DNA from 2 places in the Ornithinibacillus xuwenensis genome. Region 2 is predicted to be linked to the other one. Evidence: a T-box and tRNA genes for the amino acid it is inferred to sense, from the RefSeq annotation. Region 2 holds a T-box; the other holds one or more tRNA genes.

Region 1 (16,554 bases), on a different contig from region 2:
GAAATCCTACCCCTTAAGGCTTTCTAGCCACATTAAACTACCAAATTATGGCTTATCTATTTTAAGTGTTTGAATGTAAGAGTGAAAAAAATTATATAATTCTGTTGACATTTTTAAATGGGCGCATATAATTTGAACTAAGGCAAAACTATTTTAGTTATTAAAAATTAGTGCATAAATAAATAAAATTAGTTGTACATCACATTTTAGGGTGTTGGTAAAAAGTCGTTCATATCAATTAGAAAAGGAGAGGTCTCTCATGGTTGATCATGCAATATCTATAAACGACCTACATGTTTCCTATCATGGAAATGAGGCTGTAAAAGGAATAAGTCTTTCCGTTGATGCAGGTAATTTAGTTGGAATCATTGGTCCTAACGGTGCGGGTAAATCAACATTTTTAAAGGCAATGCTAAATCTTATTCCTAGAGACAAAGGGGAAGTAAAGGTATTGGGAAAATCAATAAAAGATGTTAGAAAGAACATTGCATATGTACCGCAACGAAATGACATTGATTGGGATTTTCCAATTACAGTAATCGACGCTGTTTTACTTGGTACTTATCCGCATTTGAAACCTTTTAGACGTCCAAAGAAACAAGAAAAAGCTTGGGCATTACAATGCTTAGAGCGTGTAGGAATGCAAGACTTTAGTAAAAGACAGATTGGAGAGTTATCAGGTGGACAGCAGCAACGTGTCTTTCTTGCAAGAGCATTAGCACAGCAGGCAGATTTGTTTTTTCTTGATGAACCATTTGTTGGTGTTGACGTATCTAGTGAAGAAACCATAGTCAACATACTAAAAGAGTTATGCCAACAAGGGAAAACGGTAATTGTCGTTCACCATGATCTAAGTAAAGCAAATGATTATTTTCATCAACTAATTTTATTAAATAAAGAGTTAGTTGGTTTTGGTCCCGTTAAAGACGTATTTAAACCGGAGATCATTGAAAGAGCGTATAAAGGACAATTTGCGTTCATGAATGAGATGGGGGTGTCATTGTAATGGAATTTCTTGAAGCAGTTATGCAATATGGCTTCTTACAAAAAGCATTATTAACATCCATTATGGTAGGAATTATCTGTGGTGTAATTGGCTGTTTCATTATACTTAGAGGAATGGCGTTAATGGGAGATGCGATTTCACATGCAGTACTTCCAGGTGTAGCTATCTCTTATATGTTAGGAATTAATTTCTTCTTTGGTGCTGTGTTTTCAGGAGTGTTAACGGCTTTAGCAATTGGTTACGTGACACAAAACAGTCGAATAAAGCATGATACCTCGATTGGAATTATGTTTACAGCGGCATTTGCTTCAGGGATTATCATGATTACCATGCTAAAGAGTAGTACCGATTTATACCATATCTTGTTTGGGAATGTGTTAGCGGTAAGGTCATCGGATATGTGGATTACCTTAGGAATTGGGATATTTGTAATACTTGCTGTTTATCTGTTTTACAAAGAATTATTGGTTACGTCTTTTGATGAAACAATGGGGGCAGCATATGGCTTACCCGTTCGATTAATTCACTATTTCTTAATGACATTATTGACTATGGTTACGGTTGCTTCCCTGCAAACTGTTGGAATTGTTTTAGTAGTTGCCATGTTAATTACCCCTGCTGCAGCTGCCTATCTATTAACAGAAAGATTATGGATTATGATTTTTCTAGCAGCTGGAATTGGCGTAATTTCATCAATCGTTGGGCTATATTTTAGCTTTACTTATAATCTTGCATCTGGTGCTACGATTGTTTTAGCAGCTACTGCCATTTTCATTCTTGTATTCTTGTTATCACCAAAGCATGGATTAATTTGGAAAACATTAAAAGCAAAAAAGAAAAGGGCATCACTAGCCTAATAAGAAATGAGGAGGAGAATAGAATGTTTAAGAAGCATGTCATGTTCATAATGACTACCCTAATTGCTTTATTATTAACCGCATGTAGTGATGAGGATGCATCAAGTAGTGCAAATGGAGAAGATAAAGTTCAAGTAGTTACGACATACTCCATTGTGTATGACATTGTAAAAAATGTTGGTGGTGATTTAGTAGAGATTCATAGTTTAGCACCAATTGGATCGAACCCACATGAATATGACCCATTACCAGAAGACGTACAAAAAGCAACAGATGCTGATGCTATCTTTTATAATGGCTTGAATTTAGAGGCGGGGAATTCGTGGTTTGATAGACTCTTGGAAACTGCTGAAAAAGACGGTGATGATGCGCCGGTTTTCTTAATGAGTGAGGATGTTGAACCGATGTACTTAACTTCCGAGGGTAACGAGGGAGAAGAAGACCCACATGCCTGGTTAGATGTTACAAATGGCATTAAATATGCAGAAAATGCACGGGATGGATTAATTGAAGTTGACCCCGATAATGCTGATATTTATAAACAAAATGCTGAGGAGTATACGGAGAAATTAGAAGCGCTTCACCAAGGTGCTGTGGAGCAATTCAATGAAATCCCAGAGGAAGAACGGGTCCTTGTTACAAGTGAAGGTGCCTTTAAATACTTCAGTAAAGCATATGGATTCCATGCAGAATACATCTGGGAGATAAACCAAGAGAACCAAGGTACACCAGACCAAATAACTAGAATAGTAGATATTATTAAGGAAAAGGCCATAAAAGGATTGTTCCTTGAAACAAGTATTGATCCCCGAAGTATGGAAGCTGTATCTGCAGAAACCGATGTTCCAATTATGGGTAAAGTATTTACCGATTCATTAGGAGCGCCTGGTGAAGATGGGGACACCTATATCGATATGATGAAATGGAATATTGATACAATAATAGAAGGCTTGTCTAACTAACAATCTTTTATGAAAAAAATTCTAACGAACTAGACACCTCTTACAGGTGTCTGGTTTTTTTTAGGTTACTGTATTACAGAAAGCATATGTTATCGAATTTATCGAAACCACTCTGTCAATAACACCATCGTAACGAATCCAAAAATGAATGCCAAAGTTGCTGCTCGCTCATTTCCGTCACCATGACTTTCTGGAATCAATTCTTTATAGACAACGAAGAGTAATGAACCTGCCGCAAATGCTAGACCATAAGGCACGATATATTCAAAGGTTCCTCCAAAGTAGACGCCTATGAAGCCAGCACACATTTCTATTATTCCCGTTACACTAGCAATCAGAATTGCTTTTATTCGTCCTACATTTTGCGTAATTAAAAAAAGCGCTACTAAGAATCCGTCTGGTACATTTTGTAAGCCAATTGCAAATGACACGAGTGTCCCAATGTTTTGATTATCCGTTACATTAGTTATCCCAACGGATAATCCTTCAGGTAAATTATGTAAAGACATGGCAATTAAGAACAAGACTATTACGCCGGAGTGGTCTGTTGAACGGCGTGAATGATCTAAGTCGATATGTGGAATTAGGCTTTCTAACAAGGTCAAGGTCAACGTACCAATTAAAATCCCAATTACCATAATGGGTAAGCTGGATAGTTTTATAGCAGCTGGTATTAAACCGTAAGCGGCTGCAGCGACCATGATTCCAGCTGTATAGGCTAATAATATATCCTTTCCTCTGTGGGAGATGTTTTTAATCAACAAGACTGGTAAAGCACCAAGACTTGTACAAAGTGATGACAAAATAATAGGCAGTAAAAACATTAGAGTCCTCCAATAAACTTTCATACTATCCGTTATTACAAACCTTAAAACAAATTCATAGCTTGACCAATCCATAGTAAATGCTTTGCTCTATTAATTTATTAAACCTAAATGGTAAAGATTCCAATATTGTCCGATTCAGGTAGTATTAATTATTTTTTTGGGTAAAGATGGATACGTTCTGTTTGAAAGTAATGAAGCGATTAAGAAGCAGGAAGGTGAAAATGGGTGTCTAATAAAAGGTACAAATATCTTTTTGAAATATATAAACAAGAAAATAGAAAAGAATATGCTACCATTTCAGAGGTAGCTAATTCATTAAATGTATATGCTTCCTCAACCTCTAAGATGGTAGTGAAGTTAAGAAAAGCAGGATATGTTAACTTTGAGCGCTATGGACCAATAATGCTGACAGAAAAAGGATTAGAAATTGGAAAACAATTGGATTGTAATCATCGAATATTGGTTGCCTTTTTACAAGCAATTGGAATTAAAGACGATGAAATTGAGCAAGAGGTACGTAAGATGGAATTAGCTTTTAATCCGGTGATAATTGGTAAGCTTGAGGAATTCTTATCCCAAAATGGCTATATAAATATTAAGTAGAATGTGTCGATAAATTACATGAAGAATAAAAAGTTGTAACATAATAAGCGAAATCCATTTTAAATGGATTTCGCTTATTTGATAGCAATTCTTTTATTGTTATTCCTGGGTTTTCAATAGACGGAGCGCATTTAATATTACAATTACCGCGGCGCCAGTGTCGCTCAATACCGCTAGCCAAAGGGTGAGCATGCCAGGGAAGATAAGCACTAATGCAATTAATTTTACAATTAAAGAGAACCAAATGTTTTGCTTAATAATCGCTAGCGCTTTTCTGCTTAATTTTATCGTGTGTGGCAGCTTTTCAAGATTATCAGCCATTAATACAATATCGGCCGTTTCCATTGCAGTATCGGTTCCTGCTCCACCCATAGCAATTCCTAAATCGGAGGTAGCTAACGCAGGAGCATCGTTAATCCCGTCACCTACCATCGCTACATGATAGCCTTCTTTTTGTAATTGTTTAATCGCATTCACTTTATCCTCAGGCATTAATTCAGCAAAATAACGATTTACACTGGCTTGGTTTGAAATCATTTTTGCTGTTCCTTCATTGTCACCGGTTAACATGACTACTTGTTTAATTCCGACCTTTTGTAATCCCTTTAATGCCTTGACAGTAGTTTTACGGATTGTATCCGCAACAGAGATTATCCCCAATATTTCTGTAGCCGTACCAATGATAACTACACTTTGACCTTTGCTTTGAATTTCAGGTAAGTAACGCAGAGTAGTGTTCAATGGTACATTTAGTTCTTCAAACAGCTTAACATTGCCGGCATAATAAATCTCGCCATTAATGGTTGCTTGAACTCCCTTACCAACTATACTCTTATATAACTCACCATTTTTAGGTTGAAATCCCTTTTCTTTTGCATAGGAAGCAATTGTTTTTGCTATCGGGTGTGTCGAGTAATCCTCTAACGTTAAGGCGATTGAGAGTAATTCTTCTTCGGATGTGGCTAATGCCTTGATGTCTGAGACTTTCGGCTTTCCTTCTGTTAGTGTTCCTGTTTTATCAAAGGCAATTGCGCTTATTGCACCTGCTTTCTCAAGGAATGTACCACCTTTGATTAAGACACCATTCTTGGCTGCATTACCGATTGCCGAAACAATTGCAACAGGAGTGGATATGACCAAGGCGCAAGGACATGCGACTACTAATAACTCAAGTCCTTTATACACCCATTCTCCCCAACTACCCATACCAAACAAAGGTGGCAACACAATCATGGCTAATGCTAATGCAAATACGATAGGTGTATAAATGCTAGCGAACTTATCGATGAATGCCTGTGTTGGCGCTTTTTGCTCCTGTGCTTCTTCAACTAAATGAATAATCTTAGAAATAGTGGTATCCTCGACCAGCTTGGTTACTTTAATTTCAATAGACCCACTCTCATTGATGGTGCCAGCGTATACAGAATCTCCGGTAAATTTGTCGACAGGTATGGATTCACCGGTAATAGGCGCTTGATTTACACTTGTTTCTCCTAGAATAACTTCTCCATCTAATGGAATTCTATCGCCAGGTTTAATAACAACAATCTCCCCAACTAACACATCATCTACTGGCTTCTTAATAAGCTCCGAACCAGCTTTAATCCATGCTTCTGATGGTGCGAGGTCCATTAGATTCCGAATAGATTTCCTAGTTTGTTCAATAGACTTGTTCTGCAGTGTTGTTCCTAGTGCAAATAACCAAACAACGGTTGCACCTTCAAACCATTCTCCTATTAATGCTGCTCCAATTGCGGCGGCAGACATGAGCACATTCATATCCAGTGATCGACTTTTTATAGCATAATAAGCACTTCTTGCAGGCTTGTGGCCACTGATAACAATAGCGAGAGCATATAGCATCGTTGAAAAAACTGGTGACAAAGCGGTATACGCTCCAACAAAACCAAGCGCAATTAATATCCCCGACAATATAATGGATTTGAATTCACCAGAATGTCTCGTTTCATTTTTTAGGTTATTATTGTTTTCGATTAAGGAAGCCTTGTAACCAATTTTCGAGACTTCTGACAAGATTTCTTCAACACTATTTTCGTGATCGAGTTTCATTTTTCCGGTTGAAAAATTAACACTTACACTTTTCACTGCGGGAATTGTATTTAAATGATTTTCAATACTTTTAGCACAACTCCCACAGTCCATGCCCTCCACATGGTATGCTCTCATATTTTTATTTTGGTTTATTGGTTCAGCAGTAAAACCTAACTTTTGTACGGTCTCTTCTACTTCTACAAGTGAAGAATTATCATAACCAACAACCTGCAATTTTCCAGTGTTGTAATTTACCGTAGCGTCATGAATTCCACTTAAACCACGTAAGCCTTTTTCGATTGTTAATGCACAAGAAGGGCAATCCATGCCAAATACACGGTATTCATTTGCTGCACCTTGAATAGAAGTATCGGGTTGGTTTACAGCTTCGTCTTCATGACTAGCACAACAGCTTGGATTTCCTTGATTACGCTCGTCACTGGAGCTACTGCAACACGTAGAATTTTCCTCAAGTACTGGATCCGATGCATGAGGACTACAACAATCATCTTTTGTATCTTCTGAATTACAGCAAGATGATTTCTCAGTAGTTAAGGGTATTTCCTGAAAGGATTGCTGCTTGCAGCAGCTACTTTCAATTTTGTTGTCCTTCCCCGACTTTAATTCTTCAGAATGACTATTACAACAAGCTTGAGTATCTTCAGTTTTGAGTTTTTCTGAACTACAACATTTATCGGACATTATACATCACCGGCTTCAATATGGTTTTCACAAGTAGCTACATCATTTTTAACATCTACTAGTACATCATCAAACATGGACAATAAGTCACGAATCTGCTTATTACGTAAGCTATAATACATATATTTTCCTTGCTGTCTTCCAACAATAATCCCACAACCCTTTAGGCAGGCTAAGTGTTGGGAAATGTTAGACTGATTTCCTTCAATATCAGCAACGATTTGTGATACGGTTTTTTCGGTGTCTTTTATACATTCGAGTATTTGAATGCGAGTTTTATGGGAAAATCCATGTAGGAACTTTACTTTTGTTTCAACATCTACTTTTAACATCATTTCCCCTCCTTATATATTAGGAATGACTAATATGTTATATTGCTATCATATTAGCAATATCGAATATGTGTGTCAAACTTTTACGACCTTTAATCATTTGGGCAATGTAATAACTGGGCGATGCTCAAAATAAAAAGGTCAAAGGAGCAATACGCTATGTATTGCTCCTTTGACCTAGATTACATAAACTTCATTCATTTAGCCAAGTGCCACATCTAAAATCATCATGATAGTAAAACCAATCATTAAACACATGGAAGCAAGATCTTTGTTACCATTTTCTTGTGAACCTGGGATTACTTCCTCAGCGACTACAAATATCATTGCTCCAGCTGCAAAGCTTAAGGCAAATGGTAGAAGTGGTTCCATTAATGTTACTGCCAACACACCAATTACAGCAGCAATCGGCTCAACCATACCTGAAAATTGTCCGTACATAAAACTTTTTCTTCTTGACATTCCTTCTCGCCGTAATGGCATTGAAACCGCAGTACCTTCAGGGAAGTTTTGAATACCAATTCCAATCGCTAACGTGATGGCAGCCGCTAATGATGCTGATGGAAAACCAGCTGCAACTGCTCCAAATGCTACCCCTACGGCAAGGCCTTCTGGAATATTATGAAGTGTAATGGCAAGGACTAATAGCGTACTCCTTCTTCGCCTATCAGGATGAATGCCTTCTGCCGTGTTTATTTTTGCGTTTGGATGTACGTGTGGAATAACCTTATCGACTCCCCAAAGAAATATACCACCAAGCATAAATCCTATTGTGGCAGGTAGCCAGGCGGGCCAACTGTCATTTCCCGCCATTTCGATTGCAGGTGACAATAAAGACCAAAAGCTAGCAGCAATCATGACGCCACCTGCAAATCCTAGCATTCCATCCATAAGCTTCTGGTTCATTGTTTTCGTTGTAAAAACTAAGGCAGCACCAAGTGCAGTCATACCCCAAGTAAATAATGTTCCTAATAATGCTTGTGATACTGGACTCAATGTAGCAAAAAACTCAACCATTCTTTACACCCCTGATGTTCAAAAAAAGCAGTTAATATACTTCTATACTCAATATATGCAATATAGCAAGTTTATTCTTATAAGTAAACCAATTGATATATAGCTAGAATATGATAATAGACCAACTAAAGTGATCCGTGCACTTCCTTAGTATGCAAGGAAGACACAATAGCTACTTCATTATAATCTCGGATCAACACGATCCGATTCCATTGCTAATGTACCGAGCACACATTCATGCACTCTTTCAATCGATTCCTCATGAACAAATCTTCGAATACCTTCTACTCCCAGTGAAAATTCCTTTAGCGCTAGCTTCTGCTTCTTATGTGGGTATCGATGGACAGTGGACGTTAAGTGGTATCATAAAAGGAGATACCAGTTCATTCCAAACTATAGAGAGATAGAATAAAAGATTACAATCAGTTGAAGAAGTAGCGTTGAAAACGATTATATTTGAAAATATTTCGATGGGAAAGGTATTACCTCTTAGAATAAGCAAATCTAAATTCAGAATTAAATAATTCGTATGTTTTTGTATACTTTTATCTTTGTAAAACGTCTTATAAACAAGGGGGAGGGACATGGGCAAAGGAGAGCTTTTAGGGGACTTAAATAACGAACTAAATATGGTTTATCGATACTTAGTAAGTAAGGGAATCCCCCATATCGATGCCGAAGATGCAGTTCAAGAAACAGCATATAAATATCTAAGATACTCGGATACGATTCAACTATCAAACGTTCGCAGCTGGTTAATACGCGTTGCGCTTAACTTTTACTATGACCAATGTAGAAAAAATAAAAAATACATACTTCATTTTGACGATGGCATGCTTGAAAAAGAAACATCTGAACTTCCTGAATTGATTATGCTAGCAAAGGAACGCACCAACGAATTAAATGAAATGCTTCTAAAGTTAAAGCCCCACTATGCTGAACTTCTTCTGTTAAAATACCAGTCAAATTTATCATATTCAGAGATATCTGAATTACTGGGGATAAGCAATAGTACGATAAAAACGAATCTATTTCGTGCGAGAAAGAAATTGTTGAAAATATATAAGGAGGAAAAAGATGGTCAAGAATAGAAAAACAGAACAAATAGGCGAAAGAGATTTTGTTAGTAGTGCTGCATTTCAAAAAGCCTTCCGAAAAACTAAATGGAAACAAATTAGCCTTTATATCATTATTTCTGTCCTTACAGTATGCGCCATTATATTTTTCCTTCAAGCTGGAAGTAAAGCACTCATTAACAAGAAATTTGAACAAGAAATGGAAAGATTAACGGAGCAAATTCATGGTACCCCAGGCAAAGGTGCTGGGATTGTGGATCTTGATGCCAGTATTTCATATGGATTTCTAAGTGCAGAAGGAAAATTTACCTATTATAAGAAAATGGGGGATAGATTGATTCCTTGGGAAATCGTAACAAAGGAATATCCTGCGATTGGTGACGTTAAGCAAACAAACCCAACTAGAGTTGAAGTGTTTTACACAAGTAAGCTTGAAAGAACGGTACGGTACAATCACTTGAATAATGAAAGAGAGATTGATTTTTATTATCCTCATATTGGTTACCATCAATTACCTAATGAATTGGAAATTGCAACAGGCCTAGATGAAAACACGTTAATTGAGGTTGCATTATCGTTTGTAAGACCGATGAAACAAGAAGAACTTGGAGAAATTATAGGCGGAGAGAATGTCGAGTGGTTATGGATTGATAAATCAAATGCTGAACATTTTAATGAGCTGCATTATAGTGAATCGGATTTTTTCCATGTAATGCATGGAGATGACGCTTATGGTCTACCTGTTTCAGAAGACTCTCCATACTGGGAAAATAACGATTCTACAATCGAAATTCCAGGAGTTGAATCTACCAACACGGAGTATCTGATAAGCGGTGCTATCGTAAGTGGTACACCGAGTGAACTGAAAAGGTTTAAAGAGATAGATATTATAAGGGCCTCTGTAATTGGGCTAACGATTGATAAATATTAATGGATGGTCTTGGTTTTAAAAAAGTATTGTCTCAAAATAAGAAAGGACTCAATCCCAATAAGAATAAAGGGTTGAGTCCTTTCTGTATGAATGGAGCATAGCGGGCTCGAACCGCTGACCTCTACACTGCCAGTGTAGCGCTCTCCCAGCTGAGCTAATGCCCCAAATAATTAGATGTTATAATTATAATATCTCCAGTAATCTATTTCAATATGGATTAGACTTCAAAATGTATACATGAAACATTATTAAGAACATAACGTCTAATTAAGTGGAGAAATATTTAAGGGGGCGAGTGTCGGATGAAAAAGGCAATTGGATATAGTGTACTAGTGTTAGTCCTTCTCATAATTATTGGTGCTTTCCTCTTTGGGGATAAGCTGACTCAATTAAAAGATACACATGATGCAAAAGATGTGCAGGACATTGAACATGAAGTAGAAAATAAGGATGACTTTACCGTGAATGCCCCGAATGAACGGATTGGTGAAATCTTTGAACATGCCGCAGAGGGTAAAGTGGAAGAGGTATCCGTAGTAGCTGGAGAATCAAGTATTGAGGAGGTCATTAGTAATTGGGGTGATCCTACTAGCGAAACAATTGCTGGTGAGGGGACTTATATTGATTATTCTAGTGAGGGAATTACCTTTGGTTATAAGAATCATACAGTATTTGACGTAAGGTCCTTTTCTGAGGAACTGCAACAAATACATTTTGAGGATATTATTCAGGCAAAGGGAAACCCAGATGCACAGCACTACTATAAGGATGAGAGCACGGATCAAATCATTCTTGTCTATCAGGTAAATGAGCTTTATCAGTTAAAGTGGATTTTGCCCCGGCCGACAGACGAAGAACCTAATCCAGTGGTACATCATATCTCCGTCTATACAGAGGTTACAAATATCGTAAATGATATTCCTAGCTTAATAGATTCCATGACATTAGATGAGAAAATTGGTCAAATGATGATTGCTGGAATCGAAGGGACGACAACGACAGCTGAAACCATAAACTTGATTGAAGACTACAAAATTGGCGGGGTTATCTTTTTTAGCAAAAATTTAACGGCAGTTGGCCAAACACTTGATTTAGTAAATAGCATCAAACGGATAAATTCATCCAACAAAGTTCCATTGTTTTTATCGGTTGATCAAGAAGGTGGGCGCATAACTAGACTGCCTGGGGATATTCGTGAGCTTCCAACCAATCAAGCTATTGGCCTAAAAAATGATCCTGAATTTTCTTATCAAATTGGTAAGATTTTAGCACAAGAGCTAAAGACTTTTGGGATGAACTTAAATTTTGCGCCAGTAGTAGATGTGAATAGTAATCCTAATAATCCGGTAATTGGAGACCGTTCATTTGGTGAAGATCCTGAGTTGGTTAGTAACCTCGGTATTCAGACGATGAAAGGTATGGAGGATGAAAATATTATCCCAGTGATGAAGCATTTTCCAGGTCATGGTGATACATCGGTCGATTCTCATTTAGAATTGCCGAAAATCAACAAAAGTTTAGAAGAGCTTAGGCAGTTGGAATTAATCCCGTTTGTTCATGCGATAAAAGAAGGTGCTGATGTGGTGATGGTCGCACATATCTTATTCCCACAGCTTGACGCAGAGTTTCCCTCATCCATGTCCAAGCCGATCATGACAGATTTACTTCGTGAAGAATTAAATTTTAATGGTGTAATCATTACGGATGATATGATGATGGATGCGATAAAGAATCATTACGACACAGGTGAAGCAGCTGTACAATCGGTTAAGGCGGGAAGCGATATTATTCTTGTCAGTAAAGAATATGAGGATATTGTAGAAGCATTTCGTGCGTTGAAGCAAGCCGTTGAATCAGGTGAAATTTCTGAAGCAAGAATAAATGAAAGTGTTACTAGAATTCTAGCGTTAAAGCAGGAATATGGTATTCGGGATAAGGAAGTTGACTATCAGGATATCCAAGAATTAAATGAATCGATTGATAAGGTGTTAAATAACTAGTGGTACTGTTCCTTTCGGGGAACAGTCTTTTTTATTATTGATAATTATAGTCATAATACCCTACATCAGAAATCTGGGTATATATAACTGTTTTTAACATATCATAGGCTAATAGTATGGAATATTCCCTCTATTTACAAAAAGTTAATAGAAACAGCTTGGTGGATGTGGTAATAATGAATTGTCAGATGCAAATTTGCATCAATATTCTATGAAAAATGGAGGGTACAAATGAAAAAAGCATCGATCAAAAAGTTGCTAAATCTATTTCTTATTTTTGCTCTTGTATTCATGAATACTTCTAATGTGTTTGCTATGAGTGCAGCAGAGAGTAATGAGGTAGTAGATCAATTTGCCGAAGAGCTATTCATCTCTGAGTATATAGAGGGAAGTTCTTACAATAAGGCGATTGAAGTATTTAATGGCACAGGGGAGTCTGTTGATCTATCAAACTATCAAATCGAGTTGTATAGTAATGGTTCCCAGACACCGAGTCAGTCATTAACACTTTCCGGAACACTAGAACATGGCGATGTATTGGTATTAGCTCATCCAAGCGCATCAGCAGAGATACAAAATGTAGCAGATGTAACGAATGGAGCAGTTATTAACTTTAATGGTGATGACGTTATTGTATTACGCAACCATGATAGTTTACTAGATGTATTTGGAAATATTGGTGAAGATAGTGACTTTGCGAAGGATGTAACATTTGTAAGGAATGCGTCCGTTATAGCTCCAAATTCTAATTATGACGCATTAGAATGGACAGAATATGGACAAAATACGTTTGCTTACCTTGGAAATCATGTGCTGGATGGATTAGATCCAGGTGACCCAGGAGATCCTGGTGACCCAGATGATCCAGGTGCAGAAGTGACGCCAATTGCTGATGTTCGAGACTTGTCTGATGGTACCGTTGTAAAAGTAGAAGGTATTATAACGGCAGATAATGCAGCATTAAGCAATGGGACACAATTTACAACTTATATTCAAGATGATACAGCAGGTATAAATTTATTTGCTTTTGAACAAGGGGAATTACCATCAGTAGAAAAGGGAGACCGTGTACAAGTTATAGGAGAACTAGATTCCTATAATGGTTTAAAAGAAATCGTCCCATCAACAATTGAGGTTGTGGAGCAAGGGCAACCGTTACCAGAACCAAAATCAATTACATTAGAAGCATTACAGGACCCTGCTGTTGCGGAGTCCTATGAGGGACAGTTAGTACAGATTAATGGCTTTATAGATAATATCCCAGAGAGTCCAGCTGGTGGAGGATATAATGTTTCAGTAGTGGACGCGGAGTTCAACGGAACAACTCTACGAGTCATGCAAAATGCATTGGATATTAGTTTAATAGAATCAGATATGTGGTATGACATTACAGCAATCGTGAGCCAATATAACGATTATCAGCTGATTCCTACTCAGCAAGAGGATATTCAAGTGGCTGCAGAACAACCGGAGCCGCCGTCTGCAGCGGGTCTTTATGAAACTACAGTCGAAAGTATCACAGATGGTGATACGATTCGAATTGAGTCACCAGTGTTTGGTCAAACAAGAGTACGTTTCTTGAATATCGACACAGCGGAGACTTATGATGCTCATAATGATGACCCTGCTCGAGCAGAAATTAAAGAAAACCAGAAATATTATGGAGAATTAGCAAAATCATATATTAGTGAGTTGCTACAGCCTGGTGATGAAATCTATTTGAAGATTGGTGATGAGCCAACAGATGATTATGGAAGAATTTTGGCGGAGGTTATTCGTAAAGAGGATAACGTAAACATCAATCTTGAAATGGTTGCTCAAGGCTATGCATCAACATATTTCATTGCGCCAATTGATGAAGAAGCCTACCCGGTATTTCAGGATGCTGTTCGAGAAGCGAAGGATGCAGGACTTGGAATTTGGAATCCAGAAAACCCATTATTAGAATTACCGTTTGTATTCCGTGCGTTTGACGATCAAAAGGGATTGTTACGATATGTTGGGAATTCGGATACAATGCAATATGTAGTGCCAGAGGACTGGGCAGAGGTTCCAGTTGATAAACGAATTTTCTTTTCTAGTCCAGAGGAAGCGGAATCCTATGGATATACTCCTGTTGGTGAAGATGATAGTGAAAACCCAGAAATGTTAGAAGTACAACTCTTGAGCATGAATGACCTTCATGGGAAAATTGATCAAGAATATATGATGGACCCAGATGGTGACGGAACAGAGGATATGTACGGACGAATGGATTATACAGCTGCAGCAATTAAGGAACGGGAAGCGGAAAATCCAAACACCTTAATTGTACATGCAGGTGATATGATTGGTGGAAGCTCACCCGTATCTGGATTACTACAGGATGAGCCTACTGTGGAGATTATGGAAGAAATCGGATTCGATGTTGGTACAGTTGGAAACCATGAGTTTGATGAAGGCTTAGATGAATTACTGCGAATGGTTAATGGTGGTGAACACCCAGAAGGTAAGGGAACAGATGGCTATGATGGCATGAACTTCCCTGTTCTATGTGCAAATTGCGTATATGAAGACACTGGCGAGACATTCCTTGATCCATATTATATAGCAGAGGTAGACGGTGTAGAGATTGGATTTATTGGTGTCAACACAACTGAAACAGTGAACATGGTAATGCCTGCATCACTAGAAGGTATAGCTTTTACAGATGAAGCAGAAGCAGTCGACAATGCGGTAGCGGAGCTCACCGATCAAGGTGTAGAAGCAATCGTCGTATTAGCACATATGCCAGCAAATCAATCTGGTGATTCTGCTACTGGAGAGGCTGCGGATTTAGCGAACACCATCAATGATGAAGTAGATATTATTTTTGCGGCACATAACCATGTTGTTAATAATGCCGTAGTAGATAATAAGTTAATTGTGCAAGCAAATGAATATGGAAAAGCATTTGCAGATGTAGATATTCAAATCGATCGCACGACTGGTGATATTGTAGAGAAGGAAGCGGAAATCGTATTTGTTAAGCAAAGCGACTATACCCCAAATGCAGAGGTTGCAGAGACGTTAACTCATTACGAGGAAGCAATTGCACCTATTATTAATGAGGTAGTGGGATACAATGCTCAAGATTTATCCGGAAGCTATACGAATGGAAGTGACCATGGCTTAGGAAATCTTATTGCAGATGGGATGAATTGGGCAATGGACAGTGACTTTGCCATGATGAATGGTGGCGGAATCCGTGATATCCTTCCTGCTGGACCAATCACGTGGGGAGAACTATATAATATCCAGCCATTCGGTAATACGTTAATGACGGTTGAAATAACGGGTGCAGATCTATACCCAATTTTGAACGAGCAAATATCAAGCTATGGTTCAGATTATAGCATTGCAGGTTTCCATTACACATACAACCCAGAATTACAACAAGTCGTGGATATTACCTTCCCAGATGGCACGCCAATTGATGAAGATGCAGTGTATACATTGACAGTAAATAATTATATGGGAACTTCTGAAGGTCCAATTAAAGAATTAGGACAAAATCCAATTATGGGACCAGAGGACATTGAAGCAACCGTTAACTATGTAAGAAGCTTTAATAGTTCTGAATCACATCCAATCGTCTATGAAGCAGAAGGAAGAATTTCTGTCACGGACGAAGAACCTGGTGATGGCGAAGAACGTCCAGTTGTAGAAGTGGAGCCAAAGAAAAATAACGGGATGGCCACCGTTTACATGCAGGATTTAGTAGCACTCGAGCATGGTGTTCAAGTAGTAATCAATATCTACAACGAAAAGAAAATCAGAATGCTCCTTTTGAATAAAAGACATGTAGACATTTTGAGAGAAAAAGAAGTGACACTTGTAGTAACAGATGGAACAACATCAAAGACATTTGAAATGGCAGAATATGAAGATAAAGTTCTACAAGTAAGCTTAGAGGATTAATACAAGAAGGGATCTCCTGGAAAGGGGATCCCTTTTTTATAGTTAATGGGTGAATTGCTGATAAAAGCACCTGATTCGCTGATATAATCGTAGAATCGCTGATAAAAGCACCTGATTCGCTGATATAATTGTAGAATCGCTGATAAAAGCATTGGATTCGCTGATATAATCATGAGACCGACGAAAAGGAGTCCCGGTTCGCTGATAAAATGTTGATTCGCTGATAAAAGTCCCGATTCGCTGATATAAT
Region 2 (16,554 bases):
CTTTATGGTTGCTGGAATTATTGATCATGAGACAGGAACAAGGGATATCCGAAAGCTGGGCGGTCTATTAACGTTTATGCCAATGTCTGCAACGCTAGCATTATTTGGTACATTTTCCATGGCTGGTGTTCCATTACCATTCTTAAACGGATTCTATAGTAAGGAAGCTTTCTTTAAATCAGCTGTCGAATTAAATGAAGCTAGTGGTGGGCTTGCTAGCTTTCTAACTACGGCAATACCATACTTAGCTGTTTTTGGGAGTATTTTTACCTTTGTCTATTCCATGTACTTCTTTTTTGGGGTATTTACAGGACCAAAAAAGCTCACGTTATTACCTAAGAAGCCGCATGAAGCACCAATTGGAATGCTACTTTCTCCAATCGTGCTCGTAGCTGGTGTAATTGTAATCGGGCTATTTCCAAAATTGGTAAATGGAACATTATTAATTCATGCAGCACAAGCAGTTAATTCTGCAGCAGAGTATCACAAAATTAAATTTTGGCATGGTTTTGATGAACCAGCCCTCATCATGTCTCTTATTGTAGTTGCAATAGGTATTATTCTATTCCTAACTATCAAAAAATGGAGCAAAATATATCATGTACTTCCCGGTAAGCTAAGCTTTAACAAGGTATACGATAAAATCATCGAAAAAACTGATGCGTATGCATCTAAAATTACGAATTCCTATATGACTGGTTCATTAAAATTATATATGTCTATCATCTTAGGCACGATTATAGTTGCTACTTTTATCATCATGTTTATGACTGGTGGATTTGATATTAATGTTGATGATCTAGCAGATGTTGAATTGGTTGATTTAGCTGTCGTATTTATTATGGTGTTAGCTGCTGTTGCGACCATATTTGTTAATAACAAATTAGCACTAATCATCATTACTGGTATTGTTGGTTTTGGAATATCAATATTATTTGTTATTTTCCGTGCCCCAGATTTAGCACTTACGCAGCTTGTAGTGGAAACAGTTTCCATGGCTCTATTCCTCCTGGCATATTATCACCTGCCAGAGCTTCGAAAGCGAAACGAGCCTTTACGTGCTACAACACTGAATACCATTCTCGCCGTTGGGGTCGGTACATTAATCACAATGGTTGGTATATCTGCTCATAGTTCAGATTGGTTTGATAGCATTTCAGATTACTTTGTCGAGAATTCCTACTATTTAGGTGGCGGTCATAATATTGTCAATGTAATCTTAGTAGATATGCGTGGACTAGATACATTGTTTGAGATTACAGTGTTGGGTATTGCAGCATTAGCCATCTATGGCCTCATAAAAGTCAGAAAGAATAAGGAGGCAGAATAAGTGGAAATCATTATCCTCATCCTATCTGGAATCTTATTTGCAACAGCAATTTATAATCTATTACAGAAGCAATTGCTGCGAATTATTATCGGGACCGTTTTGTTATCACATGGTGCGCATTTAGTCATTTTAACAATGGGGAAATTAAAAGGTGGTCAGCCTCCAATATTGGATGATTCGGTGACTAATTATACGGATCCCCTACCACAAGCATTGATTTTAACATCAATCGTTATTAGCTTTGGTATTACAAGTCTCTTACTTGTATTAAGTTATCGAACTGCCAAAGAAAATAAAACAGATAATATGGAAGAAATGAGGGGTGAATCGAATGAGTAATTTAGCAATCTTACCGATTATCATCCCAATGTTATCTGGTATCATTGTTGCTTTTACAAATCGTAATGTAAGGCTAACACGTATCTTAACTAAGTTTTTCTCTCTCATTAGTTTAGCTGTGGCAGCTTATGTTACGTATACGGTTTTCACAGATGGTGCTATCATATTGGAAACTGGAGATTGGGCTGCACCATACGGTATTATTATGGTTGCAGATAAATTATCAATCTTACTCATTTTAACAACTAATTTTATTGCAACTGCTGCTGCTTTTTATGCACCGAATTCTTTAACAATGCAACAGGAGAGACATTATTTTTACACCTTCTACTTTCTCTTGATAGCAGGCGTATCTGGTGCCTTTTTAACGGGTGATTTATTCAACTTATTTGTATTCTTTGAAGTATTATTAATGGCTTCCTATGCGCTAATTGTTTTAGGAGGCGAACGAGTTCAGCTTAGAGAGTCAATTAAATATGTCCTTATTAATTTGTTCTCATCCATGTTGTTTGTGACATGTGTTGCGCTGCTATATGGTGTTGTTGGTACTGTTAACATGGCACAGATTGCAGAACGGGTTGCAGAAGTAGATCAAAAAGGGGTCTTAACAACGATTGGTGTCTTACTATTCTTTGTTTTCGGTACCAAAGCAGCCCTATTCCCGCTGTACTATTGGTTACCAAGACCATATATCGTTCCAAATCCAGTCGTTTCAGCATTATTTGGAGCGCTCTTAACGAAGGTCGGAATATACTCGATTTTACGTGTATTTTCATTAATATTTGTTCATAAAATGGAGATTACCCACGAGGCCTTTATTTGGATCGCTGGATTATCCATGTTATTTGGAGTCATTGGTGCGTTATCAACCAATAATATTAAATTAATAATTGCCTATAACATTATCCCTGCAATTGGATTCATCATTATGGGAATTGGCGTATTTAACGTCGATGGATTAAGTGGCTCTGTTTACTACTTGATTCATGACATGATTATCAAATCTGCCCTATTCTTACTAGTTGGTGTTATCGCTTATGTTGCTGGTACATCGGATTTACGAAAAATGAAGGGTCTCATCCATCATTACCCACTACTTGGGTGGTTACTATTCATAGCCGCATTTATTCTAGCTGGGATTCCGCCTTTTAGTGGCTTTATTGGAAAGCTACTATTGCTTAGAGGAGCGCTATCAGCAGATGAAATCGCCATTACAATCATTGGTTTATTATCAAGCTTATTGATCCTCTATTCTGTGATGAAGATATTCATTCGCGGATTCTGGGGTGAGAAAGACGATTCAAAAAACTATTCGAAGAAAGCATCCTTGGGATTAGTCTTACCGGTGGTATTCTTATTAACGATATCAGTACTGCTTGGTATTGGTGCAGAATATATTTACCCTTCTATTGAAGGAATCGCTGAATACTTATTGGATCCCCAAATTTATATTGATTCTGTGTTAAAGGAGTAGTGAACGATGGCATTTCAAATAATCATAAACCTAATTATTGCGATTATGTGGATGTTCCTTAGTGAATCATATACACTAGCAAGCTTTATCGCTGGTTTTATTTGGGGAATTCTCTTAGTGCTTCTACTAAACCGTTTTATACCAGGTAGATTTTACGGAATAAGGTTCGTAAAAATTCTCAAGCTTATTCTCTTATTCATGAAAGAACTAATTTTATCGAATCTTAGTATTTTAAGGCTAATCTACACACCAAAGCCTGAAATTGAACCTGGGATTTTTGCCATACCGCTAGAAGTAAAGAGCAATTGGGAAATTACGTTATTAGCACATCTTATAACCTTAACACCAGGAACTCTATCGGTCGCAGTATCCGATGACAATCGTACACTCTATGTACATGCAATGGATATTGATGAAGTAGATAAATCCGTTCAAGAAATAAAGGATAGCTTTGAGAAAGCAATTCTGGAGGTGACCAGATAATGGAAAATCTACTAGACATAACAAATGAAATTCTAAAGTATACAATCTTGATCTGTTCCATTGGAATTGCACTTTCCCTAATACTATTATTTTATCGGGTAATAAAAGGCCCTACCAATCCTGACAGAGCAGTCGGTCTTGATACCATTGGAATAAATCTAATGGCATTAACAGGATTAATAGCTATTTATCTTTCTACACCATATCTAAATGATATTGTCTTGTTGATAGGAATCTTAGGATTCTTAGGTACACTTGCTACTGCAAAATACGTAGAAAAGGGTGTTATTATTGACCGAGATTTGGATTAAACTCATCATAAACATAATTATTATTCTATTACTGTTAATTGGCACCTTTATTACGCTATCCGCTTCCATTGGAATAATCAGGTTCCCTGATATTTTCACTAGATTACATGCTGCTACTAAAGCATCTACTTTAGGTGTCTCAAGTGTACTAATTGGAACATTTCTGTTTTTATACGCGAAAGAGAACATCGTTAGTGGTAAATTATTAATCGGAATTCTATTCATCTTTATTACAGCACCTGTATCAGCTCATATGATTGGGCGAGCTGCCCATAACAGTGGCATCAAGCCTCTAACTAAAAATCGAACAGATGCATATGAGGATGCTATGAGAAAAAATAACTAAGTGGTAATCGTTATCCTGCTTAATACTGGATAACGATTTTTTTATTATTTCATGCTCGTATTTGTTTTCTTCGGACAGACACAAATCAAGCACGTGCGTCATAGTTTGATTATATAGGCTATAGCCCAGCCTAGTCAGGAGGTGTATGTGTTTGTCCGGAATAATGAGTGTCCTTGCATTGTTAATAAAAGAAGCCCTATTCTTTGTTTCCTATGTAAAAAATCATGCGTTTCCACAACCACTATCCTCGGAGGAGGAAGCAAAGTATATTGAGGAAATGCAAAACGGAAGCGAAGAAGCAAGAAATAAACTCATCGAACACAACTTGCGGCTTGTTGCACATATTGTGAAGAAGTTCGAAAATACCGGGGAAGATATGGAGGATTTAATCTCGATTGGAACGATTGGCCTAATAAAAGGTATTGAGAGCTTCTCTGTCGGAAAAGGAACCAAACTTGCAACTTATGCTGCCAGATGTATAGAAAATGAGATACTGATGCACTTGAGGGCTTTAAAGAAGGTAAAAAAAGACGTTTCGTTACATGATCCAATTGGGCAGGATAAAGAAGGAAACGAAATTAGTCTTATTGACATTTTAGAAGCAGAAAATGAAAATGTCATTGAATACATCCAATTAAATATGGAGATTGCAAAAATGCAGGATTATTTTTCAATTCTTGATAAACGCGAAAGAGAAGTAATTATTTATCGCTATGGATTGAATAATAAAAAAGAAATGACGCAACGGGAAATTGCGAAAAAATTAAACATATCAAGAAGCTATGTATCTCGAATCGAAAAAAGGGCTTTAATGAAAGTATTCCATGAGTACTACCGAAATGAACGTAGAGGTTCCTAAACAAATACTACAAGAAAAAGGCTGTCATCGAATGACAGCCTTTATTATTACATCTTTAACCCTTGAACCATATGAAAAATCATTTGGGAAGCATTTTCTGCAGCTTTCTTTAAAAATGCATCGAAGGATACCGAAGACTCTTTGCCAGCAATATCAGAAAGCGCACGAATAACAACAAATGGGCAGTTATATTGATGACAAACTTGCGCAATCGCTGCTGCTTCCATTTCTGCAGCAATCATATTAGGAAACTTTTGACGAACATTCTGTACTCGAATTGGGTCTTCCATAAAGGAGTCACCCGTTGCAATTAACCCAACTTCTGCTTGGACATTCATCACTTCTGTTGAATCCATTGCTTGTTGCATAAGCTGTGGATTAGACTTATAAGTAGCTGGCATTCCTGGAACTTGTCCATATTCATAATCAAAGGCTGTCACATCCACATCGTGATGGACAACATCAGATGAGATAACTACATCACCAACCTCTAGCTTATTGGAGAATCCACCAGCAGAACCTGTATTGATAATACAAGTTGGGGAATAGCGTTCCATTAATATAGTCGTTGCCATAGCAGCATTTACTTTTCCAATACCAGACTTTAATAGAACTACCGCTTCACCCTTTAACTCTCCACGGATAAATAAGCAATTAGCTATCGTAACCTCTTCTTTATCCGTCATCTCATTTTGTATAATTTCAATTTCTTCATCCATTGCACCAATAATACCTATTGTCATGATGTCAATCCTCCTAGTGTTCTTGACCAGTTAATTATCATTTTTCTCGAGTTCCTTTAGAACTTCGACTAATGTCGGTTGCCAGCCTTGACCATCTACCCAGCTTATATACACACGATAAATCTCAGTTTCTGCCTTGTTGGTAACGGTACCAATCGCTTTTTGATCTCCACCGTTTCCAATCCAGTAAGTTTCCATTTCTTCTTCACTTAGACCTGTCGCTAAACGAATTGCCTTCTCCATTTCCTTCCAGTCTTGTGATTCGGTAACAAATTGAGTGGTATGTGGACCTGTTTGCTCTGTACCAACAGGCTGCCATGCACCCGTATATGCTTCTATTACGTTATCATCGTCAGAGTTTGGTTCTGTAGGCTCTTTATCGACGTTATCATTCGTAGTACCCTCATCTTCGGTAGAATCTGATTCTTCTGTATCACTACTAGATTCTTCAGTTTGAGAGGAATCTTCATCATTTGAGGCTTCTGAATCTTGTTCTGTATTCTCATCCGTCTCTGTATCCTCAGCTTCATCATCAGCAGTATCATTTGTCTTTTCATCACTTGTAGTTTCATCTGTGTTGGCTGGCTCATCATCTGGCCCAAATATCCACATTCCTATTAACAGAACAATAAGAAAGATAGCTGCACTAATTAATATAGACATTAATTTAGTATTTTTACGTCTCTTTTCAAATTTATTTACACGAGTATGTCGATCAAATTCACTCATTCTACTCCCTCCCTATGTATACTTTATTATAGTACCATAAATTCTATGCAACTAACTATATCACTTTGTTTACTATCCTATTTCATGGTACTTAAAAGATAGTAGAGAAGTGTTGATTGATACTTTAATCAGCCGGGACAAATAAAAAAAGCGGAGTAGCTACACCGCCTTTTCATATATCTATTCTACTTTTAGTATTTTTACTTGGATTTCTCCACCTGGTGTCACGACAGAAACCTCTTCACCTATTTCATGACCAAGCAAGCTTTTTGCCATTGGTGAATCATTCGAGATTTTCCCTTCAAATGGGTCTGCTTCTGCACTACCAACAATTGTATATGTTTCTTCTTCACCATCTGGTAATTCAACAAACGTTACGGATTTACCTAAGGATACTACATCAGGGTTTTGATTATCATTTTCTATAATAACAGCATTACGAATCATTTTTTCAACTTGTGCAATTCGTGATTCAACAAAAGCCTGTTCATCCTTTGCTGCATCATACTCGGAGTTCTCCGATAGATCTCCAAAATCACGTGCAACTTTAATTCGTTCAACTACTTCTTGTCTTCTTTCCGTTTTTAGATAAAGAAGTTCTTGTTCTAACTTCTCTTTCCCCTCTAATGTCATATAATAACTTTTCTCTACAGCCATTTAAAAAACACTCCTTTTTCTATCTACTGCTCCTACATAATAAACAATGCATGCTATTTATTCTATACAACCAGTAACTTAAAAAGTATACTAACCATAACTATGGCAGATTTTATTTTAATTTTCAATACTTTTGTTTAAACTATTTTCTTTATTTTTAGACAAAATATGTTCGATTTTTGTTGCCATGATATCAATAGCTACATGGTTTTGTCCGCCTTCTGGAATAATAATATCCGCATATCGCTTAGTTGGTTCAACAAATTGCAAATGCATTGGTCGAACCGCATTTAAATATTGGTCAATAACAGAATCCAACGTTCTTCCACGTTCTTTAATGTCACGTAATAACCTTCTAATAATGCGTAAATCAGCATCGGTATCCACAAAGACTTTAATATCCATTAAATCAACTAAACGAGGATCTTCTAATATTAAGATTCCTTCTAAAATAATGACATCCTTAGGCTCAACCGTTATTACTTCGTTGGATCGATTATGTACTTTATAATCGTATACTGGTTTTTCGATTGCTTGATGATTCAATAATTTATGAACATGTTCGATAAGTAAATCATTATCAAATGCGAATGGATGATCATAATTTGTCTTTAATCTTTCCTCAAAAGGTAAATGACTTTGATCCTTATAATAATAATCCTGTTCAATAACTAGAATTGTCTTATCGGTAAAACGCTGGCAGATTGATCTTGTTACAGATGTTTTCCCACTTCCGCTTCCACCTGCAACTCCAATAACTACTGGTTTGTCTTGCATGGAGAGACCCCTTTCTTATTTTCTATAACTTATTGCAACCCCATCGCCAATAGGTAGTATCGTGGTGACAAAGCTTGGATGGTTTGCCAGCCATTCATTATATGCTCTAATCTTTTCGACCATTTTTTTATAACGTGGGTGTTCAAAGTTTGGTTCCATAACATAACCTCTAAATAATACATTATCTGAAATAATAAATCCATTATCGGCTAGCAACGGGAGGGACAATTCAAAAAAGCGCTTATACTGACCCTTTGCAGCATCGATAAAAACGCAATGAAACCTCTCCTTATTCTCTGCTAATTTCTCTAGCTCCTCAAGAGCATCACCATGAATAACTTGTATACTAGACTGTTTTTGCTGTTTCGTAATATTATCAACAGCTTGCTTATACCGAACATCATCTCGCTCAATTGTCACAATTTCCGATTCTGGATTTGCCTCGTTCATACGTAAAGCCGAATAACCAATAGCTGCACCAATCTCTAGGATGCGTTTCGGTTTATTTAGTCGAATTAATTGCATTAGAAAATTAATCCCAATTGGGTCCATTATTGGGATATGATCAATTTTGGCTTGTTCTTCTAATTCCTTTACCCAATCCTTTGACTCAGGTAAATGGTTTGTTAGGTATGTGATTGTTTTTTCATCCATTTTTAAACCCTCTTTTACTTATCCTATTAGGATACATCGTTGTGGAATATTTATGCAAAAAAACGGGAAATGTGATGATATATCACACTTCCTCGTATGTTACTGAATGTATTGAGCTTTATATGCATTGTGTTCTTCTAATGTAGTTGAATAATAAATATTGCCTTGACCATCATGTAAGAAGTAGTAGAAATCGGATTCCTCTGGATTAATAGAAGATTCTAATGCACTTTCTGAGAAGTTTGATATAGGACCGATTGGTAATCCAGAAACATGATACGTGTTAAACGGTGACTCAACTTCTGTATCCTTTAATAGAACCTTTTCCTTATGTCCTCCAAGAGCGTATAAAACAGTTGGATCCGTTTGTAATCTCATTCCAGTCTCTAGTCGGTTATAAAATATCCCAGCGATTTTCTTACGTTGATCCTCTGTTACAGCTTCCTTCTCTACGATTGACGCCATTGTAACGGCTTCATGAATGGTTAGTTCCCTTTCTGTCATCTTATTTAAATATTCTCCAATGACAGCTTGAGACTTGTCCAGCATGTTTTGAATGATTACCTCTACTGGTGGTTCCTCTTCATAGAAATCATAGGTAGCAGCGAAGAGATAGCCTTCTAGCGGATGTCTTAGCTCAGGATTTAAGATATCCTCTGTTAACATTGGATATGCTTGTATTAATTGATTAATATAGTCTGGATTATCTACTTTATTTAAAAATTCTTCCTCTGTGATTGGTAATTCCTCTGCATAAATGGCTGCAATCTCTTCAATCGTTAGCCCTTCAGGAATGGTTACTCGATATACTGGCTCTTTAATAATTCGGCCATTTTTAAGTGACTCAATTATTTGATCTAAAGTCATTGACTTTGTAAAAGTATAATCTCCAGCCTGAAATCCAGATTCATTTTTAAATTTTATGTAAAACCGAAATACCATAGAGTTCTTAATAATATCATTCTCCTCAAGTATTTTAGCAATACCAGATGTAGATGAACCTAATGGGATTTCAACTTGTACACCTTTTTCATTATTTGGATCTACTGGTTCAAGAGCAGATTTGATGTACATATAACCAGATATTCCACCTATTGCAAGGATAATTATAATAGATAATATAACAATTGCTACGACCTTACGAACCGTACGGGCCTCTTCTCCCCTAGCAATTAAATTATCCTTAAAATTACCTTTATCATTTCTTTTGGACATTCATCATACCCCTCTCATCCGGTATATTATACTAAAAAATGACAATATACGCTAGGAGTTTTACAAAATCCAAACGCAGTAAATACCAAAGATTATTAAGAAAAAAGTAGATGTCTAATTCCGACACCTACTTCTATCTGCTTCTAAGAAAAATCTTACTTAACCCTTTAACTCTTCTTCTTCAGCCAATGTATTTAACATTTCTTCAACGATTTCCCATTCCTCATCGGATTCAATCGCAAATAATGATAAATCATTATCTTCTTTTTCTTCATATCTAAAAGCATAAACTTCCACTTCTTCATCGTCTTTTTGTTCAGCTGGAACCACTGCAATATAAGAATTGCCAGTGTCGTCTACATCAAATGTAAACAATACTTCAAATAAATGCTCTTCCCCGTTTTCGTCTGGAATGATGATCCGTTCTTTTTCTTCAATTGCCATATTAATTAATTCTCCTTTTCATTTTTGGTCTAGATAGCCTTGTAAAATCATCATCGCGGCCATTTTATCGATTACTTTTTTCCGTTTTTTACGACTTACATCCGCTTCTAATAAGACCCGTTCTGCTGCCATTGTAGTCAGTCTTTCATCCCATAGAATAGTTGGGAGGTGGTGTAACTCTTCAATATGCTTGGCGTACGTTTTTGATGCTTCTCCACGCTCCCCTATCGTACCATTCATATTCTTGGGTAAGCCAATAACTACCTTTTCAATATTATGCTCTTCAATGATCGTTTTTAACTGACTATCAGCAGACTTAATATCAGTTTCGTCCCATTTAATCGTCGTTAACCCTTGGGCTGTCCAACCCAGTTCATCACTTACAGCAACTCCAATTGTCTTCGAGCCCACGTCTAAACCCATTATTTTCATTTAATTATCCTTATATTGTTGCTCTAGGTAGTATTTTACAAGCTCTTCAATTACTTCATCTCGTTCAATTTTTCGGATTAGATTCCGGGCATCCTTATACCTCGGAATGTAAGCAGGATCACCAGATAATAGGTATCCAACAATCTGATTTATAGGATTATATCCTTTTTCCTGAAGTGCTTCATGAACAGTCATCAGAATTTCTTTAATATCACGATTAAAAGGCTCTTCCGAAAAGTTGAATTTCATTGTCTTATCTATTGAACTCATCACGACACCTCATTCCACTATTTACCTCTATTTTTATTCTATCACGTTTAGAAGATTTAATATAATATTTTCATTAATAGAATGAAGGATACTTGGTAGATCTTGTATTTATTGGATATTAGCCTGAACGTACTCTACAACACAGTTTAAAGCATCGTCAATTTTACTTGGGTCTTTCCCACCAGCTTGTGCCATATCCGGGCGTCCGCCGCCTCCACCACCACAGAGCTGCGCTGCTTTTTTAATTAGATTACCAGCATGTAATCCTCTTTCCACTAAATCCTTCGAAACTCCTGACGCTAATTGAACCTTTCCATCACTTTCTGTTGCTAATAATATCATGACAGATCCTAGCTTTTGTTTAAGGTCATCAACCATTGTACGTAATTGATTCATATCTTTTACATTAACCTTTTGCGCAATTACTTTCACACCACTGACTTCTTCCGCTTGATCAAGAATAGAAGATGCTTCCATGTTAGAAAGCTTCGCACTCAATGATTCATTTTCTTTTTGCAGTCCTTTTATCTCGTGGAACAAGCCCTCCACTCTTTCTGGTACTTGTTCTTCCTTTGTCTTTACAAGCTGAGCAGTTTTTTGTAATAATGCCATTTTACCGGATAAGAAATCATATGCATATTTGCTCGTTACTGCTTCAATCCTTCTTGTACCAGCACCGATTCCTCCCTCTGATACAATCTTAAAGAGTCCAATTTCAGAGGTATTACGGACATGACAACCACCACATAATTCTAGACTGTAACCGTCGATTTTAACCACACGTACAATCTCGCCATATTTCTCACCAAACAGAGCCATTGCCCCCATTTCCTTCGCTTCAGCTAAAGTTTTATAGCTTACATCTAATGAAATGGATTCCCATATCTTCTCATTGACAATTTTTTCGATTCTTTCTAGCTCTTCTTTTGAAACTGCATTAAAATGAGAAAAATCAAAACGTAATCTTTCTGGTGCTACAAGTGAACCTGCTTGATTTACATGTGTACCTAGTACATCCTTCAATGCCTGATGTAATAAATGGGTTGCTGTGTGATTCTTAATTGTAAAATTGCGTGAATCCAAATCAACAACGGCATGTACTTTATCTCCTACACGTAATTCACCACTCTCTAGTACAACGCGATGAATGTTTTGACCCTTTGGTGATTTTTGTACATCTTTTACCATCGCATGTCCTTGATTGGAAGTGATGTTCCCATAATCAGCTACTTGCCCACCACTTTCTGCATAAAATGGTGTTTCATGTAAAAAGAGTAACACTTCTTCCCCCTCGGTTGCAATGTCTACTGATTCACTATCTTTCACAATGGCAGCAATTTTTGTTTTGCTTTCTAGCTTCTCATAGCCAATAAACTCACTTTCAATATCAATTGTTCCTAATATCTCATCTTGTACATGCATGGAGTCTACTTTTTGTCTTGCATTTCTAGCACGTTCACGTTGCTTCTCCATTTCTGCTTCATAACCTGCTTCATCAATTGTGAAGCCTAGTTGTTCCACATACTCAGCAGTTAGTTCTTTAGGAAAACCATAGGTATCATACAAACGGAATACTTCTTCACCAGGAAAGACGGTTGAACCTTTTACTTTTTCTTTTTCAATAATCTCCGTCAATATATCTAGACCTTCGTTCAATGTTTCATGGAATCGCTCTTCTTCTACTTTAATAATATTTTGAATAAAATCATGTTGGTTCAAAACTGCAGGATAGAAGTCCTTCATAACCGTACCAACTGTATCAACTAATTCATACATAAATGGTTTTTCAATTCCAATCTCCTTTGCAAAGCGTACTGCTCTACGAATTAACCTTCTTAACACATAGCCTCTTCCATCATTTGATGGTAACGCACCATCACTAATGGCAAAGCTTACAGTTCTTAGGTGATCAGCAATAACTTTAAATGCTGTATCACTTGTTTGATCCTTACCGTAATTCACATTGGCTAATTGCTCTGTTTTCTTAATAATCGGCATGAATAAATCCGTTTCAAAATTAGTTGGTACATCTTGAATTACGGATACAATGCGCTCAAGACCCATTCCTGTATCAATGTTCTTCTTCGGTAGAGGTGTATACGTATCGTCTGGATTGTGATTGAATTGCGAGAATACTAAATTCCAAATCTCTAGATAGCGATCGTTTTCTCCTCCTGGATATAACTCAGGATCATCAGGGTCATTACCGTATTTCTCACCACGATCATAGAAAATTTCGGTATTTGGACCACTAGGACCCTCTCCTATATCCCAAAAATTCTCCTCTAAACGAATAATCCGTTCCTTAGGAAGCTTAATATCATTTAGCCACATATCATATGCTTCATCATCCTCTGGATGAACAGTTACCGAAAGCTTTTCTTTGTCTAATGCTAACCATTTTTCACTCGTTAAAAACTCCCATGCATAGAGTATTGCTTCTTTTTTAAAATAATCGCCAATGGAGAAGTTACCAAGCATTTCGAAGAATGTATGGTGTCTTGCTGTATAACCTACATTCTCAATATCATTCGTACGAATCGATTTTTGTGCATTTACAATCCGGGGATTTTCTGGAATTACTCGGCCATCAAAATACTTTTTAAGTGTTGCAACTCCACTATTAATCCATAAAAGTGTTGGATCATCTTGAGGAACAAGAGATGCACTAGGCTCTATCTTATGCCCCTTTTCTTGAAAGAAATCGAGAAACATTTGTCTAATTTGTGCGGATGTTAAATTCTTCATTTTTATTTCCTCCTTATATATATTGCAATAAAAAAATCTCCTCTCTGCACAACTGCAGGGACGAGATTATTCGCGGTACCACCCTAATTATGAACAACCATGTTGTCCATCACTTCATCATGATAACGGTTTGAAACCGACGGGGATTAGCCGTACTCTGGTTTAGCTTTCCATGGTTCTAGTTAGGACTTCTTCCAGCCATGCGGAAATCCCTCTCTTGAAACCGAGCTCCATGTACTCAGAACCTTCAACGAATTATTGCTATAGTTAAACGATATTATAGATAACTTTTATTCAAAAGTCAATTCTCTCGAACCATCAAGATAATATGTTTCGTAACAACATTTAAAATGGTTAGAACCGGTACAGCCAATATCATGCCTAAAACTCCACCAAGCTTACTTCCTAGTAACAAGACGAAAATAATGGCTACTGGATGAATTCGTGTGCTTTTACCAACTATATAGGGTGATAAAAAGTTACTCTCGATTAGCTGTATCACAAAAACCCCGATTAGGACGAATAACACCATATTACCTGAAATCGTTAAAGCAAGTAGCACTGCAGGTATAGCTCCAATAATTGGTCCAAAATATGGGATGATGTTCGTTAATCCCATAAAAATACCTAATAGAAGCGCATATTTTAATCCCATAAATTGAAAAACAATATAACTCGTGATAGCGACGAACAAACAGACAAGCAATTGTCCTCGTAAATAGTTACCTAGCCCTTCGTCCACGGCATGGACAAGATTACTAGAGGACCTCTGAAATTTACTAGGAATAAAGCCTTTTACAAAGTCTTTAATCTTATCGTAATCCTTTAGGAAGTAAAAAACGAGAACAGGGATGACTGTAATGATAATAACCATATCTAAAACCTTCGTTATCCCACCAATCAGATTTCCAATTAATGTATCCATTGACAACTCAATCGTTCTAATTGTCTCATCAATTTTGTCATGCACCGTTTCTGGTAAAAAGGATGTAGACTCATACACTTGATAGATTAAAGCTTGATACATTTCTACTAATTGGGGTAAATATTCATCCAAATCCCTTAATTGATGAACCACTGCCGGATAGACACGGTAGATTAGGTAACCAGTTCCACCAAAGAAAATGAGGTAAATGATTAATATCGCTACACTTTTAGGGATATTATATTGATGAATTTTTTGCACAATTGGATAGAGTAAATAGGCAATCAAGCATGCAATCAAAAATGGAGCGGCTAAATTCCATAAGAACGAAAAAAAAGCTTTGTAATAAGGAAAAAGCTTTACAAGCAAAAAAATAAATAGAAATACAAATATTCCAGTAATAATCCAATACAAAAAATTAATTGGCTTCTTCTGCGAAAACACGTTGATCACCCCTTAGTATGAGAGTAGTTTTCAATACTAAAGGATTACCATTCTAGCTTTCTTTCTTCTTCTGTAAAAAGATCATTAAGCGAGCTTAGACTACCATCAGACTCTACCTGATGTACAGTAAGTTCATTTCCTGTTACAGATAATTCTACAAAGCAATTCCAGCAATAAAATTGCTGCGAACCGATTTTACCAATATCTTTACTACTACAATTTGGGCATCGCATAAACATAAGATCTCTCCTGAAAATATGATAGGTATTATGCTAGCGTTTCCCGATTTTGGCAAAATATACCTAGTCACATAAAATCATAAGGAGAAATCTCATGATCATCTTCTGAAGCATTGTCGATATCAGGAATCCCTACTAGACGTTCTGATAATTGCTCCTTCAATGAAGTATAACGCTTATTTGTATCTAGAGTTTGTATTCCTTTAAAGAATGCCTGCTTTTCTCCACAAATAATGAGTGATTGCTTCCCGCGAGTAATAGCCGTATAAATTAAATTCTTCCGAAGCATCCGATGATAGGTTGATACGATTGGAAGGATAACAATTGGAAATTCACTTCCTTGTGACTTGTGAATGGAAATACAGTAGGCGTGCATGAGATTAATGTAGTCTTTTCGTTCATAAACAACTTCTCTGTCATCAAATGATACGACTAATTGTTCCACATGCTCAACATTCTCATCCTCTTCAAAAATTGCTACAACTTCACCAATATCACCATTAAAGACATTATCCTCGGGCTGGTTTACAAGTTGAATTACTTTATCACCAATCCGAAAAACAACATCATTTCCCTTTACTTCTCGCTTGTCCTTACTCTTAGGATTAATTAACGCTTGTAAGGCATTATTAATTAATGTAATACCAGCCTGTGACTTATACATCGGTGCCAACACTTGAATATCTCTAACATCAACACCTTTGTTCATTGCCTTTTCAAAGACCTGTGTTATGACGTGAACTACATGGTGTTCTCGACAATTAATAAAGCTAAAGTCCTGATCGTTATCCAATAATTCCATAGAACAACTATCATTTTTGATGGCATGGGCAAGCTGAATAATCTTCGAGCCATCCTTTTGACGGTATACCTCGTGCAAGCTAACCTTTGGAATACGATTGTTTTCCAATAGATCTGTTAATACTTGTCCTGGACCAACAGATGGTAGCTGATCCTCATCCCCAACAATTAGCACTTGCATGTCATTTGGTACGGCCTTAAACAAATGATTAGCTAGCCAAATATCAACCATTGAAAACTCATCAATAATTAAATACTTCCCATCCAATTGCTCATGCTCATCCTTCTCAAACCCTTCACTACCATTCCAGCCTAATAACCGGTGGATTGTAAC

What was found. The T-box of region 2 lies ahead of alaS (alanine--tRNA ligase). A T-box ahead of a tRNA ligase gene usually reads a tRNA of that ligase, here a tRNA-Ala.
Region 1: it encodes a tRNA-Ala, which carries the amino acid that the T-box ahead of alaS (alanine--tRNA ligase) is inferred to sense. The anticodon was not compared.

Annotation. Positions count from the first base shown of each region.
Region 1 covers NZ_JBDIML010000007.1:88,949-105,502, reverse strand. Annotated here, with positions in the region: gene ABC228_RS16865 (metal ABC transporter ATP-binding protein) at 260-1,006, shown strand; gene ABC228_RS16860 (metal ABC transporter permease) at 1,006-1,863, shown strand; gene ABC228_RS16855 (metal ABC transporter substrate-binding protein) at 1,887-2,825, shown strand; gene ABC228_RS16850 (ZIP family metal transporter) at 2,924-3,649, opposite strand; gene ABC228_RS16845 (metal-dependent transcriptional regulator) at 3,878-4,255, shown strand; gene ABC228_RS16840 (heavy metal translocating P-type ATPase) at 4,355-7,009, opposite strand; gene ABC228_RS16835 (ArsR/SmtB family transcription factor) at 7,009-7,341, opposite strand; gene ABC228_RS16830 (ZIP family metal transporter) at 7,543-8,358, opposite strand; partial or broken gene ABC228_RS16825 (polynucleotide kinase) at 8,539-8,694, opposite strand; gene ABC228_RS16820 (RNA polymerase sigma factor) at 8,943-9,449, shown strand; gene ABC228_RS16815 (anti sigma factor C-terminal domain-containing protein) at 9,436-10,365, shown strand; tRNA gene ABC228_RS16810 (tRNA-Ala) at 10,457-10,529, opposite strand; gene nagZ (beta-N-acetylhexosaminidase) at 10,668-12,365, shown strand; gene ABC228_RS16800 (5'-nucleotidase C-terminal domain-containing protein) at 12,597-16,304, shown strand.
Region 2 covers NZ_JBDIML010000001.1:281,560-298,113, reverse strand. Annotated here, with positions in the region: gene ABC228_RS01825 (Na+/H+ antiporter subunit A) at 1-1,330, shown strand, start outside; gene ABC228_RS01820 (Na(+)/H(+) antiporter subunit C) at 1,331-1,669, shown strand; gene ABC228_RS01815 (Na+/H+ antiporter subunit D) at 1,662-3,143, shown strand; gene ABC228_RS01810 (Na+/H+ antiporter subunit E) at 3,150-3,626, shown strand; gene ABC228_RS01805 (Na(+)/H(+) antiporter subunit F1) at 3,626-3,937, shown strand; gene mnhG (monovalent cation/H(+) antiporter subunit G) at 3,918-4,283, shown strand; gene sigK (RNA polymerase sporulation sigma factor SigK) at 4,435-5,142, shown strand; gene mtnN (5'-methylthioadenosine/S-adenosylhomocysteine nucleosidase) at 5,190-5,885, opposite strand; gene ABC228_RS01785 (YrrS family protein) at 5,916-6,614, opposite strand; gene greA (transcription elongation factor GreA) at 6,795-7,271, opposite strand; gene udk (uridine kinase) at 7,389-8,048, opposite strand; gene ABC228_RS01770 (O-methyltransferase) at 8,064-8,702, opposite strand; gene mltG (endolytic transglycosylase MltG) at 8,802-9,917, opposite strand; gene ABC228_RS01760 (DUF1292 domain-containing protein) at 10,077-10,361, opposite strand; gene ruvX (Holliday junction resolvase RuvX) at 10,380-10,793, opposite strand; gene ABC228_RS01750 (IreB family regulatory phosphoprotein) at 10,794-11,063, opposite strand; gene alaS (alanine--tRNA ligase) at 11,172-13,811, opposite strand; T-box leader at 13,865-14,071, opposite strand; gene ABC228_RS01740 (AI-2E family transporter) at 14,113-15,180, opposite strand; gene ABC228_RS01735 (hypothetical protein) at 15,225-15,419, opposite strand; gene recD2 (SF1B family DNA helicase RecD2) at 15,487-16,554, opposite strand, start outside.